DNA from 3 places in the Saccharophagus degradans 2-40 genome. Region 3 is predicted to be linked to each of the others. Evidence: predicted binding sites of a transcription regulator. Region 3 holds the regulator's gene; each other region holds the start of a gene.
What was found. Region 3 encodes FNR, which switches genes on or off when oxygen is low (the NO sensors DNR and NnrR bind a similar motif). Its sites were predicted from a motif close to TTGATNNNNATCAA; they were not measured.
Positions count from the first base shown of each region.

Region 1: a site for FNR is predicted at 7,397-7,410, ahead of SDE_RS03090 (hemerythrin domain-containing protein). Genes of this name have one in related genera too.
Region 2: a site for FNR is predicted at 6,884-6,897, ahead of SDE_RS18255 (condensation domain-containing protein). Genes of this name have one in related genera too.

Region 1 covers NC_007912.1:707,080-717,472, reverse strand. The annotation lists gene SDE_RS03120 (bifunctional metallophosphatase/5'-nucleotidase) at 1-1,641, opposite strand, end outside; gene SDE_RS03115 (DUF1993 domain-containing protein) at 1,765-2,265, opposite strand; gene SDE_RS03110 (GNAT family N-acetyltransferase) at 2,270-2,734, opposite strand; gene SDE_RS03105 (hypothetical protein) at 2,837-3,349, opposite strand; gene lepB (signal peptidase I) at 3,590-4,288, opposite strand; gene SDE_RS03095 (DEAD/DEAH box helicase family protein) at 4,515-7,202, shown strand; gene SDE_RS03090 (hemerythrin domain-containing protein) at 7,484-8,125, shown strand; gene SDE_RS03085 (alpha-amylase family glycosyl hydrolase) at 8,260-9,960, opposite strand.
Region 2 covers NC_007912.1:4,439,424-4,449,816, forward strand. The annotation lists gene SDE_RS18225 (FAD-dependent oxidoreductase) at 1-758, opposite strand, end outside; gene SDE_RS18230 (AfsA-related hotdog domain-containing protein) at 770-1,525, opposite strand; gene SDE_RS18235 (iron-containing redox enzyme family protein) at 1,580-2,674, opposite strand; gene SDE_RS18240 (aldo/keto reductase) at 2,750-3,748, opposite strand; gene SDE_RS21595 (HlyD family secretion protein) at 3,984-5,165, opposite strand; gene SDE_RS18250 (DHA2 family efflux MFS transporter permease subunit) at 5,197-6,732, opposite strand; gene SDE_RS18255 (condensation domain-containing protein) at 7,003-8,322, shown strand; gene SDE_RS18260 (acyl carrier protein) at 8,368-8,631, shown strand; gene SDE_RS18265 (amino acid adenylation domain-containing protein) at 8,634-10,205, shown strand; gene SDE_RS18270 (acyl-CoA dehydrogenase family protein) at 10,202-10,393, shown strand, end outside.
Region 3 covers NC_007912.1:1,886,798-1,897,190, reverse strand. The annotation lists gene SDE_RS07720 (DUF1653 domain-containing protein) at 1-6, opposite strand, end outside; gene SDE_RS07715 (flavodoxin domain-containing protein) at 119-568, shown strand; gene fldB (flavodoxin FldB) at 581-1,111, shown strand; gene mnmC (bifunctional tRNA (5-methylaminomethyl-2-thiouridine)(34)-methyltransferase MnmD/FAD-dependent 5-carboxymethylaminomethyl-2-thiouridine(34) oxidoreductase MnmC) at 1,118-3,241, shown strand; gene SDE_RS07700 (late competence development ComFB family protein) at 3,241-3,663, shown strand; gene SDE_RS07695 (glutaminyl-peptide cyclotransferase) at 3,845-4,648, shown strand; gene SDE_RS07690 (D-hexose-6-phosphate mutarotase) at 4,748-5,593, shown strand; gene rrtA (rhombosortase) at 5,623-6,258, shown strand; gene cobB (Sir2 family NAD+-dependent deacetylase) at 6,245-6,952, shown strand; gene SDE_RS07675 (hypothetical protein) at 6,977-7,192, opposite strand; gene SDE_RS07670 (hypothetical protein) at 7,318-8,106, shown strand; gene fnr (fumarate/nitrate reduction transcriptional regulator Fnr) at 8,195-8,929, shown strand; gene SDE_RS07660 (DUF4202 domain-containing protein) at 8,967-9,557, shown strand; gene SDE_RS07655 (SirB2 family protein) at 9,564-9,926, shown strand; gene SDE_RS07650 (hypothetical protein) at 10,127-10,393, shown strand, end outside.

The DNA of each region.
Region 1 (10,393 bases), 1.2 Mb from region 3:
AAAACGTAACGCAATTTCTAAATCTAATTGCGACACTTCACCTGGGTTATTTATGCCTTCGATACCAGCAGGGGCATTACACACTACCGCATCATCGCCGGTTGCACCGGGTGGCACACTGCAGTAGCCAATAGATGCACGAATACCACCGCCATTTTTAATTGAAACAGCAACGCTCGCATCGGTTAATTGTGCGTACTCCAAGTTAGCCTGAGCAGTAAGGCTGCCAAAGTTGGTTTCTTCGCTACGTACCGCACTGCGCTCACCATTTAAGTACACCGAGGTAGAGCCAAATACATTACCTGCGCGTGCAGCTAGCGCCGACGTTAACGTATCAGAAATGGCTTTTACTTCTGCAATCGCGTCACTTACACCTAAACCATTTTCAATTAGGCCTGTTTCATCTGCTGCGTATACTCCATTTATAGCATCATCCATCAAGCTAGGAATAATTACGCCGTTACTATCGAAGCTAACCACCAAGCGACCAAGGTAAGTGTAATCGCCATCGGTATTCACCACTAGTGTAGGCTCGTCAGCTGCACTATCAAAAACTAAGGGGTAAGTATCTACAGCAGTATCACCACCGCGCAATCTATCGTTGGTATCCGCCAATAACGTGTTTGAACCACCGGCAACAATAATATCTACATCACTTAGCAGTGTTGCCAATTCGCGCTCTATAGCAATTTGCTGCATGTGCGCCAATACAATCACTTTGTTAATACCTGTTGCAGTTAACTCATCCACACTGGCCTGAATAGAAGCCGCTAGCGCATTTATATCCGCGCTGTCAGCTGGAGCTATAGTGACATCGCCCGGTGAAGAAATACTATGTAATGTAGACGTGGTCGCCCCTACCACACCAACGCGCTGACCGCCTACGGTAATTACAGTACTCGCTGCAATTTTATTTTTTAGTGCAGCGGCCGGTGCGCCATTCGCACCCACAAGCGGTGCCAAATTTGCATCGGTAGAAAAATCAATATTCGCTGAAAGATAAGGAAAGCGAGCACCAGCCCATGCGTTATCGCCACTTGCTTCGGCAGAAAGTAATGCGGCCACTTCGCCGGTGCCTAAATCGAATTCGTGATTACCAAATACCGACGCCTGCACGCCCAATGCATTCAAATAAGCAACATGCGCACGGCCAGTACCGGTTACGCCCAATACAGGTCGCAGCGCGTTATCACTTGCCACATTGTATTCCGGCCCTGGAATCCAGTTATCACCAGAGCTTAATAGCAAGGTGTTGGCGTAATCGTTTTTAAAGCTTTTAACCAGCGCAGAAAATCGCACCGCGTTATTTATAATATCTCGTCCGCCGTCTACATCAGCAAAATGCAATAGCTGTAGTTCGAAAGCGTCGTTATTACACACATAGTTGGTTTCTGTAATTTCGGACTCATCCAACATACCGCTGGCATCAACATCTAAACCAGAGTGAATAGCCACGCCACCTAAAGGACACTCGCCGTGGCCGGCCTCTAGTACCACCTGCGCTATTAGGCTGTTTACACCATTGTCTCCGGCTGCGCCGTTAGCGCCATCGGTTCCATTTGCACCATCCTTACCGTCGCCACCACAGGCCGCCAAAGCAAGGGAAGACAATATTGCCGCTGTCAACTTCAATCGTTTCATGACTTCTCCTATTCGTCTTAAAAAAAGATGAATACTAGGTAAAACTCATGACGCAACCATGACTAGATTATTTATTTTATGTGACAAGAACGGGCTTATGCCGCCACAAAAGCGAAGCAAAAGTTAGCGTTCGAAAGAAAACCCCGTGGGGTATTTATGGTATGCATCGTAGTCTTGCTTACTTAGCGGCACACCTTGTTGGCGAGCAATGGCGTAAACCATATTCAGGTGAAAATAAAAATTAGGGAAGATATATTGGAAAAGGTACTCGTAAGGCCCGAGCGTAACCGTTGCGAAGCCGGCTTTATCCTGCACACTTTTAGGCAAATTCGCTTCGGTAATAACTAGCGAGTTGAGATACGCAATAGTTTGCTCTATTTGTTGCTGCAAACCATCAAAACTATTTATTTCGTTTTCGAAACTAACTGCCGGCTGCCCTATTAGCGGACAGCACCCGCGAAGGCTAAAATTGGCACAGGCCCGCACATGATTTATTAGCGGCAGCATGTCGTCGGTTAAACGCGCTTGCAATGTCTCGTCGCCAGCCATTACGTCTATTTTTTGTAAAATAAACGCGAGACGGTCTAAATAATAGATAAAAATATTGGGTGCACTTGCCAACATAGTTCTAGGGTAGAGTACGTGTCATAAATAAACTGTTAGGGTCTAACGTATAATCACCGAAAGGCTCGCAATAGGTGAAACCAAATTTCTCATACAGGTTACACGCTCTATCAAACCACGATGAAGAGCCTGTTTCTAAACTAATACGTGTATAACCTTCATCCTCGGCATAGGCAATTATATGCCGCAACAACTGCGCACCCACTCCCTTACCTTGGTACTGCGGCTTGGTACGCATAGATTTAAGCTCTAGGTGTGTGTCATTCAGTCTTTTAATTGCACCGCAACCAACCAACTCATCGCCGCTCCATACACTCCAAAATGTGACTTCTGGTGCGCGCAACTTATCTAACGCCAGTGTATGGCAGCTTTCTGGGTTAGATACCTCCCACATTTCACGCATGTGATCGGATAGTAATTCTGCAATCGCAGGCCGCGATAAATCGTCAACTTCAATTGTTAGTTCCATTGGTAAACCACTTACACCTATTGTTTTGCGGTGCAGCATGCAAGCTAAAACAAACTTGTATTAGCAGGCACCACAAAAGTATTTTTATTTATTATCAAGCACTTAAGATGATTTCGCACCAGTAAAGCTTCTATCTGGCGCATCGTCACAATACCCCCAACGGCCGACAAATGCACTAGCAGAGGTAAACTCTAATCTTAATTGCCCCCAATATTTACTGCCATCTTTGGTTGTATCGCAGGCTCTATTTGATTTATTTTCTACCCAGTAAGCGTTAACTATCATTGTATGCTTATCTAAATTATGGGTAATCGCACCATTAATAATTTTAGCGTCTTCTTTTTCGTTGTTATAGGTTCCCACCAGCGTTTTACCAAACAGGTCGAACTGGAAATCTGCAGCCTCTTTTTGGTAGTAATTATTCGATACCCATACCCCGTTTGTTATATCGCTAGCCTGTAAGTGCTCTTGCACCTGTTCACTCGCGTCTTCCGCTGACCAAATAGGTAAATTCGCCACAGTTGCTACTAAAGCAGTAATGGCGGCTATCGCGGTGGTTACACTTGTAATGATGCCCGTTGTGGTGGTTAACCAGTTTTTCTTATTATCCGTCATGCTTCACCGTGTATAGTAATTATCAGCTAAATAAGCATTATTATTCATGCGCCAACGCTATGAATATAATCTATAGACTTATTCCAAGGCGGCACAGTTAAACGCAATCAAAGTTTGTTGTAAAGCAAACTAAGATTATTACTATGCTAGCTAACAAGTAACAAAAAACAGCGTGAGGAGGGGCTACAACAAAAATTTATAACCATTTAACCAATCAATAAATTTATAAAGCAGTCGTACTTACAAGGTATGTAAAAAACGGTCTTTTCTTGGAATGTAAAAGTTTTCGTAGTTAAACGATAAAACCACACTGCGCGTGCGACCGACTATTTCTGAGCGGGGTACAAAGCCAATAACGCGCGAATCTGCGCTGTTATCTCTGTTGTCTCCCATAGCCAAGTAATGCCCGTCGGGCACCACTACCGCATCAAAGGTAGACAAATGCGAACCTTGCTTGTTCACTCGCACGCTATGTTTAATTCCTACTAAATCTTCTGTTTTATCTAACTCATAGGCCTGTTTTGGCGCATGAGCGTTTACGGCACCTGCAACCGCTCCATCACTGTAATTAAGCGGCTTGCCGTTAATAAACAATACGTTATCACTTAGGGCTACCACGTCACCGGGCAAACCAATTACACGCTTAACTAAACGAGTATCGGACGCTACAGAATCGAAAATAATAATATCGCCGCGCTCTGGGTCGGCTAAATGTAAAAGAGATATATGAGTGAATGGTACTCGCAGATCGTAAGCCATTTTGTTTACAAGAATACGGTCACCCTCAACAATAGTAGGCTTCATCGACCCAGTGGGCACTGAGTTCCAATCGGCGAAGGCACTTCTAAATACCAGCATCAACCCTAAAAACAATACAAAACCGCGATTTTGCTTCCATAGTTGGCCGATTTTACTGTTAAGTTTATTCCTATTGCTCATACTGGCTTATTCCCAATCTTGTCAATTTGCACACGCACCATTCAAATAGTTGTTTAGCTCGTAGCATGCACTATGCGGCTATGTAGCAGTATTGACCATAGCTATAATGGGTTAGTTCCCAGCGCAGGTAGCAGCTTGTTACGCAGCCTAAACGCGTTAATAATGCACATAAATTTAATGCCCTAAATAAAAACATATAGCGTAATAGGCAATAACGAGAATTTTTATGTCCCCCTTTAATGAAATGGAATTTCGCCACAGCTGGCGCCCCTACCAAAAGCGCGTACTCGATGCCGTACACCAACATCTAAACGACAAACGCCTGCATATTGTTGCTGCACCTGGCGCAGGAAAAACAACCCTGGGGCTAGAAGTATTTAGGTTACTCGGTAAACCCGCAATTGTGCTATCACCCACCCGCGTAATACGCGACCAATGGTTAGATCGCCTAACGGACTTTTGCCAGCTGGACGACATTAATAAGCTAAATTGGGTTAGCAACACATTATTAACACCCAAAACGCTTACATCTATCACTTACCAAGCGTTACATTCGCAATTTGCACAAGAACTGAATCAACAGGATACAACCCAAGATGCAGATGAAGCAGAAGAGTTGGAGCTAGATAAAGGACTAAAAGACGCAGAACTCAATAATTTTATTAGTATTCTCGAGCAGTATAATATTCAAGTACTTATATTAGACGAAGCGCACCACCTACGCGCAGAGTGGTGGCGAGCACTTGAAAAAGTGTGCAATCACTTGCCCAATATTACCCTTGTATCGCTTACCGCCACACCACCCTACGATTCTGAGCGCAATGAATGGAGCCGCTACGAGCAATTGTGCGGGCCAATCGACGAAGAGATTTCGATACCGGAATTAGTAAAAGCAGGTACGCTCTGCCCTCATCAAGATTACATATGGGCATGTAATGCTACAGTAGAATTCAGTAAACAAATAAAAGAGTACGACCAACGCGTATCCTCAACCTGCAAAACACTCTTCGCAAGCGCTGAGTTTGAACAGGTTGTATTGGCCCACCCTTGGCTAAACAGTAACAATATAGAAGACTGGGTAATCAAAGAGCCGAAAATAGCAATTGCATTACTAAGCTTTATAAAAGCAAAAGCACTACCGCCCAACAAACCACTTATGCAACTGCTCGACCTCACACAGCAAGACATACCCGAGTTGGGAAAAAAGTGGTGGCAAACATTAGTGGAAGCTGTGCTTTTTTCTAAAACATTTGAACACAATGAATCAAACAAAAAATTCATTGAAGCGCTTAAAAAACAACTGCGCGCGGCGGAGCTACTGTATAAAACAGAATTGTCGTTTGAGCATTCTCGCAGAATGGAACGGTCTTTATCACTAAGTGCAACCAAAATAGATGCCTGCCTAGATATTCATAAGCTCGAATACAGCAAGCGTGGCGATGCACTGCGGCAAGTAATTTTAACCGATTATATTCGTGACGAAGCGCTTACATCGGGCATGGACACCGGCGCACTTAATCTTGGCGCTTGGCCAATTTTTAAAACACTAACTTCCTCCTCTCCCATTGCTGACCAAATTGCGTTACTTACCGGCAGGCTTTGCATAGTGCCAACCAGTAAATTAGATGCACTACTGAATCATTTAGGTAGCGGAAACTTTAAAACCGAGCCAATGGGCAACAAGCAACAGTACCAAAAAGTAACTGGCCCGTTAAACCGCTTAACCGGTGCGTTTACTGCATTGTTAATCGAAGGAAAAATAAAAGTGTTAGTTGGCACACGTGCACTACTAGGAGAAGGCTGGGATGCCCCTGTCGTTAATTCGTTAATACTCGCCAGCTCGATTGGTTCATTTATGCCAACCAATCAAATGCGTGGCCGAGCAATACGTATAGACCGCCAAAATAGCGATAAAGTTAGCTCTATATGGCACCTAGTAGCCATAGACCCAGACAGTTTTGGCGGCTGGAGCGACTACCATAATCTTAAAAAACGTTTTGATACGTTTGTAGGCCTATCTGAAAAAAAGCAAACCATCGAAAGTGGATTCGAACGCATGCACGCTACTGCAATTGAATCAGACTTTAAACTCACCAACAGCACGCCAATAGCGCTAAACAACTTCCAAATGCGTAACAGGTACAACAAGATACACAGTATCGCCAAACGCTGGCAAAAAGCGTTAACCCTTAATGCTAACGCACGTGTTATACCCTCTGTTAAAACAGAAAAGTCGCCACGTATTCGCGGTTATATGCTGCGCTACTCGCTAAAATATTTGTTCACTCAGCTTATTGGCTTTATGGTTATTGCAGGTATTTATTCTGTCTATGCTGCTCCCATGGCACGCGGGCTTTTTCCCTACTTTATATTGGCGGCAGTAACTGGCGTGTTACTGTATAAACTACCCAAAACGATTGCCGTGATTAAAATACTTATTCGCTATTTACCTACCGATGGCGCACTTAAGCAAATAGGTATTGCCCTTACCGAAGCCCTAAGCCGAGCGGGCTTTATCGAAACACCTTTTCGAGAGTTAGACGTTCGAGTAGCAACTATCGAAGATGGAAGCTATTACCTTTCATTAGCAGGCAGCACATTTTACGAATCGTCGTTATTTGCTGATTGCTTAGCAGAAATTCTAGCGCCCATAGACAACCCTAGATATATAGTTTTACGTGAAGGGACGTTTATGGGAATGCGAAGAGATGACTACCACGCAGTGCCGGTTATATTTACCACAAGAAAGGAAACCGCTACTATTTTTTACAAAGCGTGGTGCAAAAACGTTAGCCTTTCAGAGCTTATTTACACTCGATCTACAGATGGCCGTAAAAAACTACTCAAAGCAAAGATGAAAGCTTTTTCATCTACATTTAGCAACGACGTAAAAAGACAAGATAGATGGCAATAAATGGTGGTATGCCCTTTGGTTTATTACCGTACTTATAGAGACCGGCCACCCTGAAAATCATCATACACACTGTTATTATTTGAACTCACTAGTGGTTAACTGGCGTCTCTAAGAAGACAGCCGACAAGAGCTCGCCCAAAAAGTAATAACGGTCTACCCTTTTATAACCCCCACCCAACTTCTTTCGTTTGGTATTGATTTACCTCAATAATATTTATTGCTAACCGAGTATTATTAACGCTCCCATAGCTCCAACCGTTCACAATAGGCAGAGGCTTATAATGGACATACTACATAGTACCCTATCAGAATTTCTAGCTATAGCGCCCAGTGCAAAGCAATACTTAACTTCGCTGGGCATTGAAATGCAAGACGACACTCAACTATTAAGCGCGCTGCAAAAAGTTAATAAACAAGATTGCATACCTCGGTGCGAATTCTTGTATAGACGAGCTATGGCAGAAAGAGATTGGTCAGCGATATCCAATAAAGATTTAGTACGCTATATAATCCGCAACTATCATGATGTCCACCGCCAACAAATAGCAACGCTAATCGATCTAGCCCGTAAAGTAGAAGCCATCCACTTTGGCGAACCGGATTGCCCAACAGGCATAACTAAAGCCTTAAAGAAAATATATAGCGACCTAGATATTCATATGCTAAAGGAAGAACGCACAGTATTCCCACATTTTATAAACTCGCCACGCACAAATTATGACGAGCAAATAAAAAATGCACAACACGACCACGAAGATCACCTCACGGCCATCCATTCCATAAAAGCCCTAACCAAAACATTCTCACCACCGGCTAAGGCTAGCCACTACTGGCTTGACTTGTATGAGCAATTAGAAATGCTTTATCTTGACTTGACCGATCATACTTATCTAGAGGATAGCGTGCTGTTTATGCGAAGCTAAATTATTGGCAGACTGCGTATACCTCAAGCGATTTACGCAGCTAACACAGCGCTACTGCAAGCACCATGCAACTAGAAAAGCGCCATGCAAACTAACCTGCCGACAAAATATTAATTTAATAAATTTTTGATCTCTTAATTTATAGCGTGATATTCGCCTAACAATACAATTTCATAAGGCGTATTCAAAACGACTTTACCACCCTCTACGGTAACCAAAGTATTTGAGTAATAGTCTTTTACCACATCGCCGTTATTAAATATTGAATAAGTTGGCAGCACTTTTTCACCCTTGTTCAACTCTATTCCTACTAGCACCTTATCTGCGTGTGTAGCATCGTGCAATACGCGACTAAATATATAGGGCTTATTACTGCGTATTTTATGGATGCCGGCACCTACTGCCATATGGTGCTTGCGAAAAGTGCCCAACTTTTGCCAGTGCTGTAACAACAGCTGAGTTTCGACAGTGGCTATATCTTGCCAGTTCATAAAGGATCGCCACGTAGCATCCCCTACGGCACCTTCTACAATAAGGTTTCTCGCCAATTCATCGCCGTAATAAATTTGCACTGCACCGGGGGCGAGCATAAGTTTTAAGGCAGTTTCGTAGGGTTTAGTGTGCTCTTTATCGTGCGGCTCTGGGTCATCGTGCGATACCACGTAATTGAGAATACCCACGCCTTGTAGCGGCCCTTGATGCAGCTCTTTCGAGTATGTACTGAATATAGTTTCCATTGAATCGCTTGCATGGGTGGCGAACCCCATATTTATTAAGCTATCGAAGCCATAATTAAAGAAATCTACTTGTTTATCTCCGTAATCATAATTGCGCGTACCGGCAGGCGTATTTTTAAACCCATTTACACCAAAGTGCATCACCTCACCAATCATAAAAAAGTCTTTTTCATCTGGCAGGGCATTGGGGTTTTTCGCTTTCCACTCATTAAAAGCTGTACTGGCTTCTACTTTTAGTACCTGCCAAATTTCGGCCTCTACGTGCTTAGCGGTGTCCACTCTAAAACCGTCTATACCGTATTCTCTCACCCAATCAGTTAGCCACTTAACAATATAATTTTGGGGTGCACGTGGTAAATTTGTGCGTTCAAAAAATGCATCTAACTCGGCTAACTCTTGTTTTTCTCGCCCCTCATTACGCCATTTTTCTAATAAAAATTCAGGTAGTGCTACAGGTTTGTTAGACTCAGTGCGTACATCGGTAAGGCTGGGCGCAAGTGCACAGGTTACGTTATGAATATATGAATGCCATTCACACGTAGGCTCTGTTCGTATCCAATCCTGTGGCCACGCCACATCTACTTTAGTTTTTAGCCCAGTATGATTAATAATAACATCTGCTAGTACGCGTATACCGTATGCATGGGCTGTTGCTATCATCTCTTTTAAATCTGTCTCGGTGCCAAAGTTGGGGTCTACGCTGGTCCAGTCTTTGGGCCAGTAACCATGAAAGGGATAGCTTCGCCCCCAATCCTCATCCCAATAACCGTGTATCTGTTCTACAACCGGCGTCATCCACAACACCTCTACACCTAAGGCAGTAAAATAGCCACTTCGAATTTTTTGCGTAATACCTTTAATATCACCCCCCATAAAATTTCGAAGCACCGCACCATCTTGCGCCCTGTCAAAATTTCTATCGTTAGATGTATCGCCATTAGCGAAGCGATCGGTCAACAAAAAATAGACTATTGCGTTATTCCAAAAAGGATCGATAGCTTTCTGCTTGCCATCTGGCTTTGCGGCAAAGCTAGGTGCTGCCATTAGCAACCAGAATAATAGAAAGCTGGGCTTAACACCCAAGACATACCTGTACATACTGTTCTCTCTTAATTTTTTGCGTGATGCAATTATTATTGCCGTACTTTTATTTTTATAAAGCAACTAAATTTATATATTTTTTATTTACTTTGGCGAATACGCTCGGCTTGGTTAAACAAGTTTCTATGTGGTGCGTGTAAAAATATGCAGCTCGTTAGATGCAACGTGTTGTAGCTACTGCCTAAATAGACATTCCAAAAGCCACATATACCCCGACTTATTGTTTAATAGTTTCATTACCGTGCATAGGTTTGTGCATACGTATTCAAGTAATTAAAGCGCGTTATTTAAGGCTGCGAAGGTTTAAAAAGCAGTGCTTCAACGTAAAACGGTCTAAGCAGGTAGCTATAACCTGATAGCTAAAGGCATACTAAACATAGCCGAAGTAAGCAATGGGAATCCCCTCACAGCACCTCTGCACCAAATACCC
Region 2 (10,393 bases), 2.5 Mb from region 3:
TTAAATCGCTTGCCAAAATATCTAGCCAGTACGGCATTCATATCTTCTACACTTGGCGGCTCATCGGGCACAGCACCAGAGAACTTAACCACTACCCGCCAGCGCCCTTTAGCAATTGGCACAAGAATAAAAAAAGTATCGGGGTACACAAAATATTGCACTTCGTGTTTACCAAATGGGAAATCAATATCGAAATCCCCTAGGGTAAAATGCATGTCGTAGTCGAAACCATCAAAGGCAATATCTAAATGCTTACGCACAACACTGTGTTTGCCATCACACCCCACCACATAATCATAGTGCTGCGTTTGCAATTCACCTGCTGGCGATTCGATTTCAACACTTACACCACTAGCGGTGTCTGTAATGTTTGCAACTCTGTGGCACCACTTTACGCGCACATCCACGTGTAATAGCGCGCTAATCAATTCAGTTTCGGTAACCGCTTGCGGCTGGGTTACAAGGGACTGGATAGCCCCCCGTACATGCGCGAAATTAACCGAGCTATAGCGCGCATTTTGCCAGTGCAAATTTAAACGCGAGATTGACATGCCCCGCTCGCCAACTGGGGTACGGACGCCAATAAGCTTCAGCCCGTACTGACTACTTACGTTCAGGGCAAGGCCTTTACTATCGGAAGTAGGCCCAGCTTTTCTGTCGACAATATCAAACGCTACTCCTCGGCGAGCCAGATCGTTAGCCAACGTTAACCCCGTAGGACCGGCACCAACAATTAACACCTTGCGCTGAACATTCATAGCTACACCACCTAAGCAATATCGAGCCGCTGCTCTAGCGCTTCATCTACTCTGCGACAAAGCTCTTTCACAGCTGTTTGCGATTTTTTACTTTCTATTTTGTTTAGCAAGCGCGAGTTACACAGGGTTACATCTAAGCTAATGCTGCCAATATCCACTCCGCACTGAATGACGGTAGAAGTTACCACCACAGTGATACTTTTGGCCGATACCTTTAGCTCTTTAATAACCGTGTTAAGTGAAGCAGGGAGCGGAAACAAGTAGCCGTCGAAGCGTGAATCAAACCGATCTAACACCAAGCCAAAAGACTCGCTAGAATTGCGACAGTATTCGTATTCTAATACTGCAATTGTTGCCTGACGCGCAGCTTCCATTAGCAACATTGCACCTACATGTTGGCCGGTTACGTGGTCGGACAATCTATCTATTTTGTCGGTTAAACTTAAATCGAACGCATAATTAAGCTTACCTAAACGTCGCGGTTCGGTAATAAGCACATTTTCTTCCGCGTGCTTATGGGTATCCGCCAACGTAGCAACCGGAGAGAAAGAATACACTTTATCTACGCTTCTATTTTTCAAGGAAGTTTCAATAAATTCTCTGTCTGTATAGCCAATACCTTGGCCAAATATAAAACTCGCGTTTTCTCCCGGCCAGGTTTTATCGTCTACCATTTCTTTATACAACTCAGAAACGGTAAATACATTTGGTTGTTGAGAAAACTTAGCGTAATCATCCCCAACAATTACATAGTAGTTCGCATTCATATTTGTGTGTTCCTATACCAGATCAATTGGTAAACGCGTCAATAAATGCGCCTATTAGTTAATATCAAGAGCAAAGGTTTTGGCCATATGCTCGCAATAGTCCATAGATGTATTCATACGTAACATAGAACCGAAGAATACTTCCTCGCGCGCTTCTACCGATTGCGCAACTGTCGGGCGTATTGCGTTCGTCAACCAGCCATTACCGTGGCGCGCATCAATAGAAATGTGAGTTTGGTGATACTCTGACGCTTCATCGGATAAACCTAAACGTTTGAAACCGCGTACTAAGTGAGAAAATCGGAAGGGCGAGATAATTTCTACGGTACCCAATGCACCCAAGCCAATATTTAAGTTCTTGCGGTGTAGTACGGAATAAAGCAATGTATTACCACAAGCCAACGCCTGCCACGAAGCACGCTCGAGTACATCTGCAAACGTTTCTCCGTCACGATAAATATCTAGCTCGCTGTACAATCGAGAGAACAATTCTGTGTGTACATCCTCTGGAACGCCGTTACCCATTTCATCCCAAAAGTTACTTGCCAACTCCATTTTGATACCGGGGGTTTTAATACCCACTTGCATCAATGCGATCAAGTCGTCGAAACGCGGGTCAATCGTTACCTCTTGCGAAAAGAAGTAAGACATTTCTTCTTTTTTACTTTCGTCGGCAAGGTACTGAAACAGAGGATGATTTGAGGAAGGGTGCTTAAGCACATACTGCTTCAACCACTTACTAAAGGCTTTAGGCTCTGTAGGAATATCTTCTTGTGGCATACGTTTTTTCTCAAACGCTAACCATGCCGATTCGAGCTTAGCCATCACTTCCATTAACGTGGGGTCATACTGCGGCGCTTTTGCAAACGCGTTAATTTGATAATCGTAAATAGTGTTTAGTGACTTGTGCAGCTCGAAAGCCATATCTGGGTTGGCAGGGCCTTCGAAGCGCTCTACCACTACCTTAAGAAGCTGGTCTAAATGCTCTTTTTCTGCTGGATTATTTTGCAATGAATCAAAAGGGTTAGGTCTATCTAGCAATTGCATAATGGCATGCGAAAGCGTTTGACTGTCTTCCAAGGTAATATTGATTTCTACACTTGGGTCTAAGCTGTCAACCAACGATGGTGATAATTCTTCAATGTTCATGATCTCTCCTTAAAGATGAATAATGTAAATTTAATAAATATTTAGGTTTAATCTAACGATACTTTTTAGGCAGTATTAGGCGGATGACTTTTCAAGTATTTTTTGCGGGTAGCGCGAGCCGACAACAGCATCTGGCGAGAAAATAGTATTAAGCTCTTCGACTACGTTCGGTTCTAACGAAAGTAATCTTGAGTCAAAATTATTTTGTAAGTACTTGGGGGTTTTGGAACCAGGGATAATATGAACGTTAGGTGCTTTAGCTAGAACCCACGCCAGCGCCACTTGCGATACTGGCGCCTGCAATCGCTCGGCAACGCCTTTTAGCTTTTCCACCAACTGCATATTGGAATCAATATTGTCTTCGCTAAAACGAGGCAAGCGCTTTCTAAAATCTAGGTCGTCACTTACGCCCGCCATAAAGCTTTTATCTATGCTACCGCTTAAAAAGCCGCGCCCTAAGGGACTAAATGCTACGAATGCCACACCAAGCTCAACACAAAGAGGCAATACACCTAGCTCGGAATCACGCGACCAAAGCGATAATTCACTTTGCACTGCAGCCACAGGGTGAATTTGATGTGCTTTTGCAAGTTGATCTTCCGACACTTCACACAGGCCAATATTTTTAATCTTTCCTTCTTTTACAAGCGCTTTAAGCGTGCCAATGCTTTCTTCCAACTCTATTGCTGGGTCCAAGCGGTGTAGGTAGTAAAGGTCAATATATTCAGTATTCAATCGCTTTAAAGATGCTTCACATGCAGCGCGAATGTATTGTTCGGTGCTGTTAACCGATACGTTATATTTATCATTCACATCTCTAACAATACCGCCCTTAGTACTGATAAATAGCTCTTCACGGTTAATATTTTCTTGGTTTATAAACTTGCCAACCAATGTTTCGTTGTGGCCGAACCCGTACATGTCTGCTGTATCGAAATGTCGGTAACCTAGGTTGAAGGCTTCATTCAATGTTTGTAATGAGGTTGCTTCGTCCGCCGCGCCGTAAAATTCGCTCATACCCATGCAGCCTAAACCCACCGCTGGGACTTCTCTGTTACCCAATAATCTAAACATAATGATTGCTCTACTCGTTAAGTGACTTTTGAATGTATATATTCAGTAAAGCAAGAATAAGCATTTTTATTAGCGTATATAAGTTGGCATATGTTACAGGGCGTATAATCAATTATTTGCAGGCATGAGGTTGTTATTATTTTTGTTTGTGGTAGTTGTTTTTTAATATGGACGTTATTTTTTGGAAAAAAAAGAGCGCTAAAGCGCTCTTTGAAAAAACATAATACTGCTTATATCAGCGGGTAAATACTTTTACATTCGCAGAGGCTCCTATTCTAAATATTGCGCCCTTGTCTTCTGCAATTGATATTTTTACCGGCATTCTTTTTACCACCTTGGTGAAATTTCCTGTGGCGTTTTCTGGCGGTAAAACACTAAATGTGGAACCACTACCACTAGATATACTCTCTAAATACCCCTCGAATACTATTTCTGGGTAGGTATCTATCGTAAATTCAACCTTTTGCCCTTTTTGCATTTTACCTACCTGCGTTTCTTTAAAGTTTGCCTGTATCCAGGGATTATCTTGGCAGGAAACAATACTCGCAATAGGCTGCCCTATCTCAATGTAGTCACCACTAGATATTCGTCGATTAGTAATAAAACCCGACCTTTTTGCCAGAATATTGGTTCGCTTTAAATTAAGAGCCGCCAAATCGTATTCAGCTTGCGCCACATTCACACGGGCCAAGGCGGTATCTACTTTGGCTTTTGCACTTTTTAGCTGGCTATCTTTAGTTGTCTCCAACGCTTCTAAATTTTTGTTCGCTAAATATACGTTATTTGTTTCTACGTCACGCAAACTTGTTAAACGGTTTATTTTAGATTCTATAGATGAGTGCATGGCCTGCTTGGATTCAAACTGGCGCTTGGCGTTTTTGTAATCTGTCTCAGATACCATTTGCTGCTTATATAGCCGACTTATTTGATTGAAGTTTTCTTCCAAGAAGGTCATATCTTTTTTAGACGCGATTAACTCCTGACGCGCCTCCTCGATGGAGGAATCCATAGAATCAACAATAGACTGTGCCGATTGCTTTGAAGATTTAGCCCTTTCTATATTGGTATCCAACTCAACCATTATGGTTTTAAGGTTGTTTTGAGCATCAATGTAGCTTGCCTGCTCGATAGCTAATGCGGCCTCAGACCGCTTTAGCTCGGAAACAAATAAGCTATCTTCTATTTTTACAGCCAAACCCGTTTTTTCTATCCACTGATCATCGGTAAAAGTAATAGTATCTATTACACCGTTTACTTCAGATACCACATCAATAAGATCGCATTGCACCGTTGCATTATCGGTGGACTCAACATTGCGCGTAGCGTAGCTCCACGAACTAATAGTGAGAACCACAACAAAGATAACAAGCCCAACTTGATAACGATGATCGGAAAGTAATGGATTCAAATATTTCATAAGTCTCATATCCTAGTGACTAACAAATCAATTAAGCAACTTGCTGCTGTTTTTTAAGTGAAATAAAAGCAGAGATAATTAGCATCGCTATAAATCCTACTGTTATAAGTTGAAATAAGTTCATATAGGTTATCGAGAGCACTTGCTCGGTTACCCTACCATTTAGTGCGCGGTAAGCTTTTTCCAGCGCGTGCAACTGGCTACTTGTTTCAGAGTAATAAAACTCAACAACACCACCAAAGCGCTTATATAAAACAGTGCTAGATAAAGTCACGTTGTGGCGAAGCAGCTCCCATGTGCGCAGCTCGTAATGGGTTATCAAGCTGGCAAACACCGCAATACCAAGTGTGCTGCCCAATAAGCGGGTGGTAGATTCCAAAGCAGCAGCAGCTGGCATGGTTGCCTTGGGAATACTGATAAGCGCAGCAGTGGTAACCGGCCCCAAAATAAAGGCTGCCCCTAAGCCCTGAATGATTTGCGGCAAAATCATATCGTGCCAACCGGTTTCGAAAGTAAAGCCGGCCATCATCACCCCACTACCAATCCCTAATACCAACCCAGTTGTAATAAGCAGGCGCATGGGAACACGATTAAATAGCCACCCCACAAGGGGAAAAGCCAACATCATTACCAACGCTCGCGGCGCCATGGTGGTGCCCGCTTGTGTTGGCGAAAAACCTAGCAGCTCTTGCATGTAAATAGGCAAAACGAACAGCGTGCCAGTAATCATGAAAGCAGCGAGAAAGTTCAAGCTGTTCGCCGCAGTAAAGGTTTTATGCTTCAGCACTTTGAGGTCTAGAAGAGGTTGCTTGATGGTAAGGGAGTGGGCACAAAGCATTGCCCAAGAAGCGAGTGCAACCACAAGTAGTACTACATTTTGAGTATCTTCAAACCAGTAGGTGCGATCGCCACGCTCAAGCAACCACACGGTACCCACAACGCCAAATAGCAGCCATAAAATACCTGGGGCATCGAATGTGCGCTTAGGGGTGTCTGCACCGATTGGATCATCGATCAAATAATGCCTAACCATTACAAAGCTGATAATGCCAATAGGAATATTCACGATAAATATAAAGTGCCAGCTGAACTGATCGATAAGAATACCGCCCAACATGGGGCCAAATGCTGGGCCACACATAATGGACGTACCGTAAAGCCCCATAACCAGGCCGTGCTGCACCGGCGGGAAGGTTCTGCGCAAAATCACGCCTTCCACCGGCAGAAGAATACCTGCTCCCAAACCTTGAATAACGCGATATAAAATTAATTGCTCCAGAGACGTCGCCATAGCACACAGCGCTGAGCCGATAACAAACAACACCAAACCCGCTTGGTATACCCGCTTACTACCTAGGCGATCTACAAACCAGCCAGATAAAAACATGCACATCATAGATGCGATCGCGTAGCTGGTGCTTACCCAGCTAACCTCAGCCACAGTGGCTGAAAATACTCCGCGAAGGTTTGGCGTAGCCACATAAAGGATAAAAGTGTCGAGCGATGACATAACTCCGCCCATCGAAACCGATAGCGCTACTGCCCACTTGTTATGAGTACTTTCCACTTGAATACAACCTAAATTAGCCTGCGACATTGAAACCAAGCAATCAACCCGCTTGGCAATATATACAGCCACCAGTTGCAGTAAAAATAGCGGCTATACGTTAACGCCACGCATAGTACTCAAGCCACCTAGCCTTTCTAACCTGTCACATTTGACACAAGCCAAAAATTTACACGCTATCCACGCTCACGCTAACATGATCGAAAAGTAGGAAATGAAATTATTTTCTAAATACAAACACCACGTAGACATCTTGTCAGGCAGGAATTTATGTCCGTAAGCAACAAATCAAACACTGTAATTCGAGCCCTTGGTTCGATTGAAACTCGCATGGCGCTATTTCATGGAAACTTAAATGGCTCAACTCAGGGCACACAAACCATCGATTTCGAAGCCGACATAGATGCGTCTACTTTTTACGAAGCTGTGAACGCGCTTTACAAAAAGTATGTTCCCCTGCGCTGCACAATAAAGCGTGAAGAAAACGAACTATACTTTTACCGCGATGCCGATTTAAACCGAATAGACGTTAACTATATTGAGGTTAATACCATTCAAGAGAAGGACAAGATTGTACGTCTCGCCTTAGATGACAAAATAGAAGCCAGTATTAGCCTGTGGAAAATAAGTTTGGTTAAGTTAAAGGACCAAGCAAGCTATACGCTTATATTTTCTGCACATCACGCAATAATTGACGCGAATGGCATGCACCACATTGCGCAATCTTTCTTCGATTTTATTGCCAGTAAAATTACAGGCATCCATTACTTCGACGATACAGAAGTAGATTTACCGCTAGCAGTTGATGCACTACTAAGGGAACAAACCTTTGCCCCCAAAACAGAACACACCATCGCTAGAGATTTTGATACAGCGTGCCCATTAGAAAGCAGAAGCACCCACTGGCAACAACTAAAGCTAGACACTGTTTTTATGGGTAAGCTAAATACACAGCTAGCGAAAGACAATATTAAATTCCACTCTATTGTGTCGGCCGCTATGTGTATAGCCATGCAAAAAACACAATTTATTCAAACACCTTTCCCTTTCGGTACAGCCGTTAGCCTACGGTTTTTGCAAGATTCGCAACCCAGCTATTTCAACCCGCTTGGTTGTTATATGTCTATTGCATCGAATTTAATTGAAGGTAGTGAACTGGATGTAACGCAGCTTGCCATTAAATACGACCGCGCATTGATGCACAAAATAATGACAACCTGCCTAACCAAGAGCCCGATAGATATTAACCAAGTAGATGCCGGCACCAAACAAATAGCAACGCTACATTCTTTTGCACAAGGGGTAGGCATTACCAATATGGGCGATATAAATATCCGCTCGCCCCACCCAAGTGTATTACTGACGGATTACACAATGCTCGCAAATCGCGTGGCAGGCAACTTCTCTATTGTTGCGCACTGCTACGCATTTAATAACGTCCAAACAGTTTCGCTGGTGTACCCACACCCCATACTTGCCGGCGAGCACGTAAAAGAAGTAGTAAACGAAATGCGACTACTACTAGAAGACTATTGCGCGCAAGCAAATACCAACAACAGCCTACACAATACACCAACAGTACCAGCCTAGCTGTTAGCCAATTTCACCCCAACATAATCATCACAAGGAAATACAATGACCAATTTAACCATCACACAAATTGAAGAAAAGCTATGCGCGATTATTGCCGACGTTAAGCGTATTGCAAGTAACGACGTTAGCTTAAATGCAAACGACGATTTTATTAATAAATACCACCTTACCAGCATGGATGCCGTTTCACTAAGCGTGCGCATCAGCGAAGATTTTGGGTTTGGGTTTGGCCAAGAAGCAGAAGATATTGACGGCCTGGCTTCATTTGGATCTTTAACACAACTTATTCAAAAGCGAGTAGCGTAACCATGCAAACACTGGCCCAACGCATTATTCACTGGGCCGCAGTACAGCCAGAAAAACTGGCTGTAGACGACGGCACCCAAGCGATAACCTATAAAGAATTAGCGCATCAAGCAGGCTCTCTCGCGGCACGTTTGCAAAGCAACGGCGTGACTAGCGGCGACCGCGTAGTACTTCTTTTACCCAAAAGCACAACTGCAGTATGCGCTATTATAGCTGTGCTCTCGCTGGGTGCTGCGTATATTCCAGCAGACCCAGATGCGCCCAAGCAGCGCTTGCAAAGCATTGTAGATGACAGCGAACCCAAAGCGATTATTTGCAGCAACCATACCGCTGATTGGTTTAATACCCTGTGCACTATAAATATTGACGCGAGTATTGATGCTTTTACTGACAACGCACAAGCGCACTTAACCTCGCTTGAAGGTAATGCAGAGCACGACGCCTATATACTTTATACTTCTGGGTCTACAGGTGTACCTAACGGCGTACGCATTAGCCATCGCGCTATGTTGGCATTTTTCCAAGCAGTTAACACCTACATGGGGGTTAATCAACAATCGCGCTGCATGAATACATCTGCACTGTATTTTGATGTCTCTATCGCAGATTTACTTTTGCCCCTTTACATGGGCGCCTCCGTTTGGCTAGGACCTACTGTACCTTTACCGTTTAGATTTATAGGCTTAATAACCAACCAGAAAATAACTCACTTTTGCGCCGTGGGCTCAACACTTACCATGCTGGCCGCGCTGCCAAATTTCGACAAAAATAACTGGCCACACTTACAAACCATTATGACCGGTGCCGAGGTATTAAACCCCAACACCATTAACGCCTGGCTAAATTGCAGCCCTAACGCTACCGTTTTAAATGGCTACGGCCCCACCGAAACCACCTGTGTTTGCACGCTGTTTCAAATAAATCACGAAAATATTCACCAGTACTCGAGCTTCCCTATAGGTGTACCACTGCCATTAGTGGATGCCATTATTGAAATAAATAGTGATAAAAATAGTGATGAAAAAAGCGATGAACCTGGTATAGGTGAACTGTGCATTGGCGGCCCACAAGTAATGAATGGTTACCTTAATCGAGAGCTTTTAAATGACGCTCGACTTACGCGAATTAACCACGCCACATATTACCGCACCGGCGACAAAGTGCGCCGCGACCACAATGGTAATTTAATATTTTTGGGCCGAATAGATGATCAGGTAAAAGTAAATAGTTATCGCGTGGACCTAGGCGATATAGCTGAACCCTTTCGCAGCCAAAGTATTGTTCAAGATGCCGTTGCGCTGGTAGTTAAGCACACTACTTATGGCGAGTGCCTTGCTGTGGTTGTTAAAACACGTAACGAAGGCGAAAACCTAGAAAGCTTGCTAAACCAAGCAGCACAGGCCCTACCGCACTATATGCGCCCTGCGCTTATTGCCAGCATAGACGCAATGCCGTTAAGCCCCAGCGGTAAAGTTAACGCTAAAAAAGTGCGCGCATTGGCTAACCAACACTTTCTAGAATGCAACGAACGCTATAGCCATATTTCAGCTCACATAGAGGAGCACGCCCTATGAGCAAAACAGCGGATGTGGCAGCACCCTCACAACAGATGCATGCACAGCAAAAAGAGGCAAGTAACACGGATTTGCTGAGCGAGTTTCTTAACCTATGCGATCAGAATAAGGCTAACACTTACGATATCGATTTTTTTAAAACGGTATTTAAGCTCTGCAGGCCCGAAACAACGTCTGAGTTTAGCTAT
Region 3 (10,393 bases):
GTTCATTTTTGCTAGCCGCTTTCAATTTAACACTGTGATAAAAACGCACACTATACCCGATATTGGCGGCAGCTAGGGTATAATGGCAACCAATCTAAAACAGAGGGAATAAAAAGCAATGTCTCGACCAGTTCATATAGTGGTAGGTAGCGTAATGGGTACTGCGTTAAATGTAGCCACAGAAGTTGCCAAAGTACTCGAAACACTGGGACATAACGTGCGTATAAGCCCTGCCTTTGATGGCAACAACCTGTACCAAACAGAAGATGAAGTATTGCTTATTTGCACATCCAATACCGGTATGGGCGATTTACCCGAAAACATATTGCCGCTGTACGCACTGCTTACTCAAACACCCCCAAATATTGCAGGGCGGCACTACGGGCTTATTAACCTAGGCGACAGCTCTTACCCTAATTTTGCCCAAGCCGGCACCACGCTAGATGAAGCCATGGCCGACATTGGCGCCACGCGAGTTGGCACACCCTGTGTACTCGATGCAATTTACGTAGACGAACCCGAAGAAGAAGCCTGTGATTGGGCTAAAAAGTGGGCACAACTCCTTTAAAGTTATTTAATTATGTCTGATTCAAACCGCGCACTTATTGGCCTTTTTTATGGCAGCTCCACCTGTTACACAGAAATGGCCAGCGAAAAAATTGCCACCCAGTTAGGCGAGTCACTAATAGACCGCTTTAACATTGCCGACACCCCCATTGTAAACGCCCAATTCTATGATTTTATTATTATGGGCATCCCCACGTGGGATTACGGCGAGCTACAAGAAGACTGGGAAGAAATTTGGCCTGAGCTCGACGACCTAGACCTTACAGGCAAAAAAGTAGCGCTTTTTGGCTTGGGCGATCAAATAGGCTACCCAGAGTGGTTTCTCGATGCCATGGGCTACCTGCACGACAAACTAGCCTCTCGCGGGGCCACGATGGTGGGCTATGTAAGCACCGAAGGGTTTGAATTTGAGGGCTCTAAAGCACTTACCCCCGACGAGAGCCAATTTGTTGGTCTAGCCCTAGACGAAGAAAATGAGTTTGATAAAACAGAAGCCCGAATTGCCGCTTGGTGCGAACAAATCACCCAAGAATTTGGCATTTAACGCTCAATGACTAAAAAACTCGAGCACGAATATATTGCACACACAGAGCGCCCAGCGCTTACGTGGGATGAACAAGGCCAGCCCTACTCTACCGAATACGACGATGTGTATTACTCCACAACAGATGCGCTGGCCGAAACTCGCTTTGTATTTTTAGATAAAAACAATTTAGCCGCTCGCTGGCCACACTTAACTCACCAACAAACCTTTACGGTTTGCGAGACAGGCTTTGGCGCAGGGTTAAACTTTTTAGCCACTTGGCAGTTGTGGCGCAGCACACGCCCCTCTGGGCGAATGCATTTTATCTCGTTTGAAAAACACCCCCTTAACAGCGCTCAAATAGCAAAAGCACTAAACCGCTGGCCCCAATTTGCAGCGCTAAGTGAACAGCTGTGCGCGCTATACCCACCCTCTAGCGCGCCAGGGTTTCACCATATAACACTTGATGAAGGGCAAGTGCAGCTAACCTTGTATTTTGGCGACGCAAAAACTGGGTTAGAGCAATTGGTTTTGGCCCACGGCGCAATAAACAAAATAGAAAACCGCAGCAGCTGCATTGGCGATAAACAACAGTTGGTCGATGCGTGGTATTTCGATGGTTTTACTCCAGCCAAAAACCCGTCCATTTGGCAGCCATGTATCTTTACCCTTGCGGCAGAACTAAGCAAAAGCACAACTACCTTCGCCACTTTTACCAGCGCTCGCTCGGTAAGAGACGCAATAGAAAACGCGGGTTTTAAGTGGCAAAAAGTGCCGGGCTTTGGCTTAAAACGCGAGATGCTTTTTGGCACATTTGAGCAACACCCTTTTGCTCAAGTCGACCCCAACAAAGCGCCCACTACAGCACACAGAAGTTACCGCAAACGCAATGGCGTACAACATAGCTGGCATCTTCAAACTGCAAACAGTGAGCACCAGCCCCCCAAAACAGCAATCGTTATTGGCGGCGGACTAGCTGGGGCGCACGCGGCGCACGCTCTTGCGCTTAGGGGCGTTAATGTAACCTTACTGGAGCGCGCACCTAATCTTGCCAATGGCGCTTCCAGCAACCTGCAAGGGTTGGTATACACTCGCCTGTCGCTTAGCGGAAACCCGTTAAGCCGCTTCAACATGGCAGCCCAACTGTATGCAGACCGCTTTTATCACAGCCATAACTTCTACACCACCTGTGGTGAAGCCTCCGGCGTGCTTCACCTAGCAACAAGTAACGCCATAGAAAAACAATTAAGAAACATTGGCGAGCAACACGCAAGCACCGATCCCAACCCCATATTTAACTGGGTAGAACAACAAGACACAGAACAAGCGGTAGGCGTAAGCACATCTACTGGCGGGTTATTTATACGTAACTCTGGCTGGCTAAACCCCGTGCAGCTGTGCCATGCACTAACCAACCACCCGCGTATAACCAAGCTCTTTAATAGCGATGCTGCCCAACTGCAACAAGATGCTCACGGCCAATGGTTCGCCCTAACAAACGACGGCCACAAGCTTGCCAGCGCAGACATTACCGTAATTTGTACTGCTCGCGACGCGAAACACCTTGCGCAAACAGCATACTTACCTATGCGCAACATACGCGGCCAAGTGTCCCACCTTAGTAGTCATGGGTTGTCGCAACGTTTGCACGCATCTGTTTGTGGTGCAGGTTATATTGCCCCAGCGCAAAGTGGCATCCACTGCGCTGGCGCCTCTTTTAATTTGCACGAAAACACCCTCGACTTACGCGAAGAAGATCATCAATTTAATATTGATAACCTAGCCTCGATGAGTAAATCGCTCACGTTCAACCCGCCACTTACCACCCTCGATGGTAAAGTAGGGTTTCGAGCCACCACGCCAGACTACTTCCCTATTGTTGGGCCAGTACCAATACGTGATGAGTTTTGCGAACGCTTTGCGGGTTATCGCAAGCGTGCCGCGACACCTATTCCTCAAACAGGCCCTTATTATCGCGGCCTTTACGTGAGTGTGGGATACGGCTCTCGCGGTTTAGCCTACACGCCCTTAGCTACAGAATCCCTTTGCCACAGCATATTTGGCGAGCTACAGCCCATTGCTACCGAAACCCTGCTGCACCTGCACCCCGCCCGCTTTCTTTTTAGGGATCTGACACGCAACCGCATTTAATGTCTACACTTGTTGATAGCAAACCCCGTAACCAACGGTTTATACGCACAGCAAGCGACAATATTAGTGACGTTAGCGACATTCATAAAAGCGAGGCACCTATGCTACTTAATACCCCGCAAAGCGGGCACCTGAACTCTACCCGCGAATCCATCCACAACTACTATGAAGCCATGGTGTTCGAGCAGCTTGTGCGCTCCTCTGATCGCGCGGCCGCCGACCCCGAATTTATGGCCGACGCAGCCTGCGTGGCACTAAACAGGCTGCCCCCGCGCTATGTGCGCCACGACGTGGATATGACGTTCTTTTTATCGCCAACAGAAATGGAAGAAATGCTTATAAAAGTAGCCCACGCTGTAAACGACGCGGTGAGCTACGTAGAGGAACGGGAAAAACTACGCGAACAAGAAGAAGGTGAATAGAAATTTCGCACAAGGCCTATTGGCTTTGCCTACAGGTCTTAGCCAATAGGCCTTTGCCAATACGCCTGCACACCACCAGACGATGGCGCAATAGCAATAAAACTGGCATGCTACAAGCAATTGCTTTTTAATGAGTAAAAGGCCTAACTTAGGCTACACATTACCCATACAAAAAACGCCCATGCCAACCCAAAAACCTAATACTAAACACACCACCACAAGCATAATTGCAGCCGTTAGCTTGGCCCTAAGTTTATGTATTACCCCCTATGCTAACGCCGCTAAACAGCTTGCATTTGAGGTGCTCAAAACCCTGCCTCATAACTCCACCACTTTTACACAGGGCTTACTGGTAGCTGGCGACCAACTAATCGAAAGTAGCGGCCTTTACGGCAAATCATTTATTGCCAGCTACAACAAAGAAACGGGCGAACAAACCTACAAAATCCCCCTACCCAAACGGGTATTTGCAGAAGGCTTAACACGTATAAACGACACGCTGTACTTGTTAACATGGAAAGAAAATAAACTACTGCGCTTCAATGCAACGACCCGTGAAGCTTTAACCCCACTTAGTTACGAAGGCGAAGGCTGGGGCCTCACCCATACAGACAACTTATTTTTAATGACCGACGGCAGTGAGCATTTATACCTGCGCAGCCAGAAGGACTTTCGCGTACTTAAAAAAGTAAAAGTACACGACCAAAATAAAATCTACCGATTTTTAAACGAACTAGAGTATGCACAAGGGCATTTATGGCTTAATGTGTGGCAAACTAATCAAATATTGCGTGTTAACTATCACACAGGTGAAGTGACCGGAATTTTAGACCTCACTTCGTTACAAAAGCAAAACGGTGGCAACCCTAAGCAAGCCGTATTAAACGGTATTGCCTACGACCCCGAACACAATGCCTACTGGGTAACAGGCAAATATTGGCCCAAACGCTACTTAATAAAAATTTCCACACCCGTCACACAATAAATACCTAAAGTTATACATCATTATCTCTATGCGGATAGAAGCGACAAGCGCATTCCGCTAGAATGACACGAATCGAAAGCAAACAATATTTGAGTATTTATGCACCAAGATTTTACTGTCACAGAGAAAAACGGCATTCAGTTTATTTCCATCCAGAATGACAACTGCAAAGCCGAGGTTTGCCTATTTGGCGGGCATATTACCGAATGGCAGCCAGAGGGCCACGCACCTGTACTTTGGATGAGCGAAACATCGGCACTGGATGGCAGCGCCGCGATTCGCGGTGGCATACCCGTGTGCTGGCCTTGGTTTGGGCCTGTAGAGAACAAGGGCCGCCACGGCCTTGTACGCACAATGAATTGGACGCTAGAAGACGCGAAGGAAGAATCGGACCTCACCGTACTCAAACTAAGCTGTGACATAGGTAAAGACAAAGCCCTAGCTTGGAGCCACCCGCAAATAATAGAGCAAACACTTATTTTCGGCAGCCGCTTAACTCAAACCTGCAAAGTGGTTAATCCATTTAATGCACCGGTAAATTTCGCCTACGCCCTGCATAACTACTTTCAAATAGGCAGCTTAAATCACCTATCCGTGCCTGAACTTACCGGCCAACCTTACTACTGCAAAATAAACGATCTAGAAAATCAGTGCGATACTACAGAGCCGGATTACAACGGCCCCATTGATCGCGTTTATCAGTGCGATGGCCCAGCCAGCATTACCGATAGCATTATGCAACGCCGCATATCTGTTACTAAACACGGCAGTGCTAACTGGGTTTTGTGGAACCCTGGCACCTTGGCGGCAGACATTGACGACATTCATACAGACGGCGAAAAAAGCTATTTGTGCCTAGAAGCAGCAAGCACCTCTGATATAGAGGTTGCCGCCAATAGCAGCATGGAATTTGGCCAAACAATAGCCGTTACAGCATTAGACTAATCAACCGCAAAGCAGGCAATACTCACAGTATGGATAATAAGCGCCCAGCAGTATTAACAACTATGTTGGGCCAATCCACGCCTTGGTTCACCATCGCGTGCTGCATGCTTTTAGTTGTTTGCTATTTTTACCCTCCTATATTCGACCTTTTCTATTTCGAGAGAAACCTAGTAAATGATGGCGAAGTTTGGCGACTTCTCACCTCTCAATTAGTTCACCTCGATAACCAGCACCTACTTTATAACTGCGGTGCCATGCTTGTTTTGGGGCTTATTGTTGAAGAAGAACATCGTATAGATGCAATAGTAATGCTCACCATAGGGCTCGTTGTGGTTGGCGCCTGCCTGCCGTTTAGCCAGCTAGATCGCTATGCAGGATTAAGCGGGGCCATTAACGCTTTGGTACCCCCTGCCATCTGGCTAGTATGGGCAAGATCAAAAAGTATTATTCCTATTGCTATCGCCCTTCTTTATTTTGGTAGGCTCGCGTGGGAATTTACTCAGGACACATCGCTACTAAGTGCAGATTTAACCTGGCCAAGCTATACACCCGCACACTTACAAGGGCTAGCTGCTGGCTTAGGGTGGATGCTAATTCGCGCCAAACCCGTTTTACTCGCTTACCGCAGCCAAACAACACAGGAAGCAAGCAATGAAGCAAGCTAAGGATTACAAACGCATTGTTGTACTTACCGGCGCTGGGGTATCGGCCGAATCCGGGCTTAAAACATTTCGCGACAATAACGGCCTGTGGGAAAACCACAGAGTGGAAGATGTAGCCACCCCCGAGGCCTATGCCCGCAACCCAGAGCTTGTGCAAAAGTTTTACAATGCTAGACGCTCTCAATTACTTACAGCCGCACAACCCAACAAAGCACACACAGCATTGGGGGAATTCGAACAACACTTCAGTGGCGAATTTTTACTGGTTACCCAAAACGTAGATAACCTGCATGAGCTAGGTGGCAGTAAAAATTTAATTCATATGCACGGTGAGCTGCTAAAAGCGCGCTGCCCTGTGAGCGAAAAGGTAAGCGATTGCACCAAAGACCTAACCGATCAATCCCTGTGCGAGTGCTGCACACCGCCAAATTTATTGCGACCGCATATAGTATGGTTTGGTGAAATGCCGTTAGCCATGGATACTATCGAACAGGCCCTGTGTGAATGTGACCTATTTGTATCTATTGGTACGTCTGGCAATGTTTACCCAGCAGCAGGGTTTGTAGAGCTAGCTGCCAGCTACGGCGCAACCACGGTAGAATTAAATTTGGATGCCAGTGCAAATAGCCGAGCGTTTGACACAAGCCTACAGGGGCCGGCAAGTGAATTGGTGCCGCTGTTTTTTGCCTGCTCGTAGTACTTTTTCAGGCCGCGCATAGCGCTAGCTGGCAATATACTTATCGTATACGCCGTAAATAAGTAACGCCCATAATACGGTCATGGTAAATAGTTCTATTTTGGTTTTGGTTGGCTTTTCTTTAGCTACAGGTTCTGCCGCTTTTAGGTTGCGAACTTGTCGAGAAGCACACGCAGGGCAAGCCCCATGCGTAGACGCCTTTTTGAATTTATGACCGCACTCACCGCACTGATAACTCATATTCCCCCTCTGCTCTAACTAAAGTGTAGAAGCCACCTAAAAGCTTCTCAAGTAGGCTTAACCTTCAACGCTTACGTTTGATTCGAATCAATACCGCTTGCATGGGCTTACGATAAAGTAGCCACATGGAAAAAAACTCGCCCCCACCTAACAATGGCTCTTCCACCGTGGAAATTAGCCGCGCGCGCGCAGCTGAACGCTGTGCGGTAACTATTGTTATAGACTCCAATCATATTCGGCCCCTTTACGAGCAATCTTGCGACACCGCGTTTCTTTTGCAACGCGAGCTTGAAGTTTGGGCCACAGCGCTCAACCACCCAACACTCACCGAGTTCACGCTACACAACCCTACGCGCTTTTTGCGGGCACACGAAGTTACCGCACTCATACGCACATTAGCAAAGCTATACAATATACAGCCTATCGAAAAGCGGCTACACACTGTTAACTGCGATTTAACGGACCTTAATTGCAACTGGCTGGGGCTGTTCAAAGGTTTAGGCTTCAACCGCTGCTTAGTTGAGATAGCGCTTTCAGACTTAGAAAACACTCCAATTGTGATGCAAAAGCTGGCAAAAATTAAAGAATTCGGTTTTGCTCAACTGGGGTTAGTTGTATACCCTGCACCGGCATTGCCAGATCTAAAAACCGCGATTACCCCACTACTTAAAACCTTTAATCAGCTGCACATTTTTTTGGGTCACACATCACACAATGCGCTCGACACCAACTTCGAGTTAGAACCCGACGAAGACTCGCACATTTCCATTAACGTGGGCCCGGGAGTAGACGCATTCGTCTATTCCGAGCACAGATACAAGCTCCACAATATCTCACTTTATACTCAAGCCTTGCTTAACCATAAGCTACCAATTAGTACACCAATCACTCTACCGCCGAGGCCAATTAACTAGGCAAAGAAGCCTTTGACATTAGCCATTAGTATCCATATCCTTGCTCGCAATCTAGCAATCAAATACCTGCCGTACTCTGGACCGAATTATGTCCCAATCCGAACCTACATCATGTCACCACGCCCCTCAGGTGAACTGTGGTGACTGCCGTTTATCGGCTATATGCTTACCCATAAGCCTCGCGTTGGATGACATTGCTAAATTAGACGACATAGTTCAGCGCGGCCGCCCTTTGCAAAAAGGCCAACCACTTTACGAAGCAGGCGAAGACTTTAAAGCTGTTTACGCATTAAGATCTGGCGCAGTAAAAACCTCTACTATCAGTAGGGATGGCGAGGAGCAAATTACTGGCTTCTACTTGCCGGGCGAAATTTTGGGGTTAGATGGCCTAGCAACGAATGTACATTCCAATACCGCAATGGCATTAGAAACCTCAGCGATTTGTGAAATACCCTTTTCGCAACTCGAAGACCTGAGCATGAAGCTTCCCAATTTGCAGCGTCGCTTCTTTCAACTTATGAGTAAAGAAATTAGCCACGAGCAGCAGCTCATTACCCTGCTAAGTAAAAAAAATGCCGACGAGCGCATTGCGTCCTTATTAGTTAGTATATCTACAAGAAACCACCATCGGGGCTTATCAAGCACCGAGTTTTATTTACCCATGTCACGCTCAGATATGGGCAACTACTTAGGCTTAACCATAGAAACCGTAAGCCGTGTAATGAGCAGACTTCACAAACAAGAAGTAATAGCTCTTGATAAAAAACACGTGGTTATCAATCAAATGGATAAGCTGCGCGCTATCGCCTCAACGGCAGATTAATTTTTCGCGCAAAACTTCACCCAATTTTTGAGTTCTATTGCGAATGAATGATAAATATTTAGCCGTTATCAATAAAATTGACGCGGCAAATGCACAAGACCCCAATCAAGAAACTGCAAATGGCGAGCCTATTGCCAAAGAACTTTTGTACTCTCAAAGAATGACAGAAGTACTTAATAGCTTTGCCCCGCAAGCGTCCGAGCACCTACAAATTGCCGCTCGCGCACAACATATAGAGCGCTGGAAATCACCGCGTAGCGATTACCCCGAAGGTCGCACAGGTTACAAACAATGGCGCGCAGAGCTTGGGCTTTTTCATGCAAAGCGCACTGGCGAGCTTATGCTGGAAGCCGGCTACAATGAAGAAGATATCAGTCGCGTTAAATATCTTGTGCAGAAGCGAGGCCTGCGCAGAGACCCAGAAACTCAAACTCTGGAAGACGTTATATGCCTCGTATTCGTACTTTATTATTTAGATGATTTTGCTCGTAAGCACGATGAAGCAAAACTGATCGATATTATTCAAAAAACATGGGCAAAAATGTCTGATGCAGGTCATCAAGCCGCCCTTGCAGCAACTCTCCCAGATCATTTGGCCACACTTATCAAGAAAGCGCTTAGCGAATAATATTCCATGTTTGCAGTAATTAAACACATTCACGTATGGCTCGTGCTATTAAGTATTGGCGGGTTTGCCGTTAGATTTCTTTGGCTAATGGGAAACTCTTCCAAACTTCAATTGCGTGCAGTAAAAATTGCACCACATGTTATTGATACCCTTTTACTTGTTACCGGTGTAACCCTTGCGGTAATGCTTCGCTACTCGCCATTTGACTATTCTTGGTTTTCAATCAAATTACTTTTGGTTATTACCTATATTGGCTTAGGTATCACTGCCTTCAAAATCCCCCATAAACACCTGCGCGCAATTTTTGGAATTAGTGCCCTCTTAACTGCTTGCGCAATTATTATATTGGCCACCAGTAAGCCGTTTTAATTCCTCTCGGCAAGAATGCAGCCCCGTTATACATTCTTATATAACTTTTCACTATTTAAAAAGTAAAAGACCTTTAAAACTCGTCTAGACACAAGGAACTATGTCACGTTTTACTTGACATTTTAGTTGGTGACGCTTTTAATGGATTTAACGGCTGTACATTCATTCTTATAACAAATAGTTACTGGCGGACCCCTTCTATGAAAAATCTGGCTGCACTATTAACTTTAGTTGCATCATTTATTATCTCGAACGCGTACGGATGCGATGAGAAGTGCCAGAAGGAAAAGGCAGAACAAGCGAACAACGTTAAATTCCCAGGCTACGTAACATGGAGCTATTGCGATGATATTCGCATGGAATTTATGACCACTACCCTAGGTAGCGTGGGCAACTATGTAGAAAACAACTTTGATATGCGCTACAAAGGCGGGCTAAGAAACACCCGCAACTTTTTAGCCGAGCGC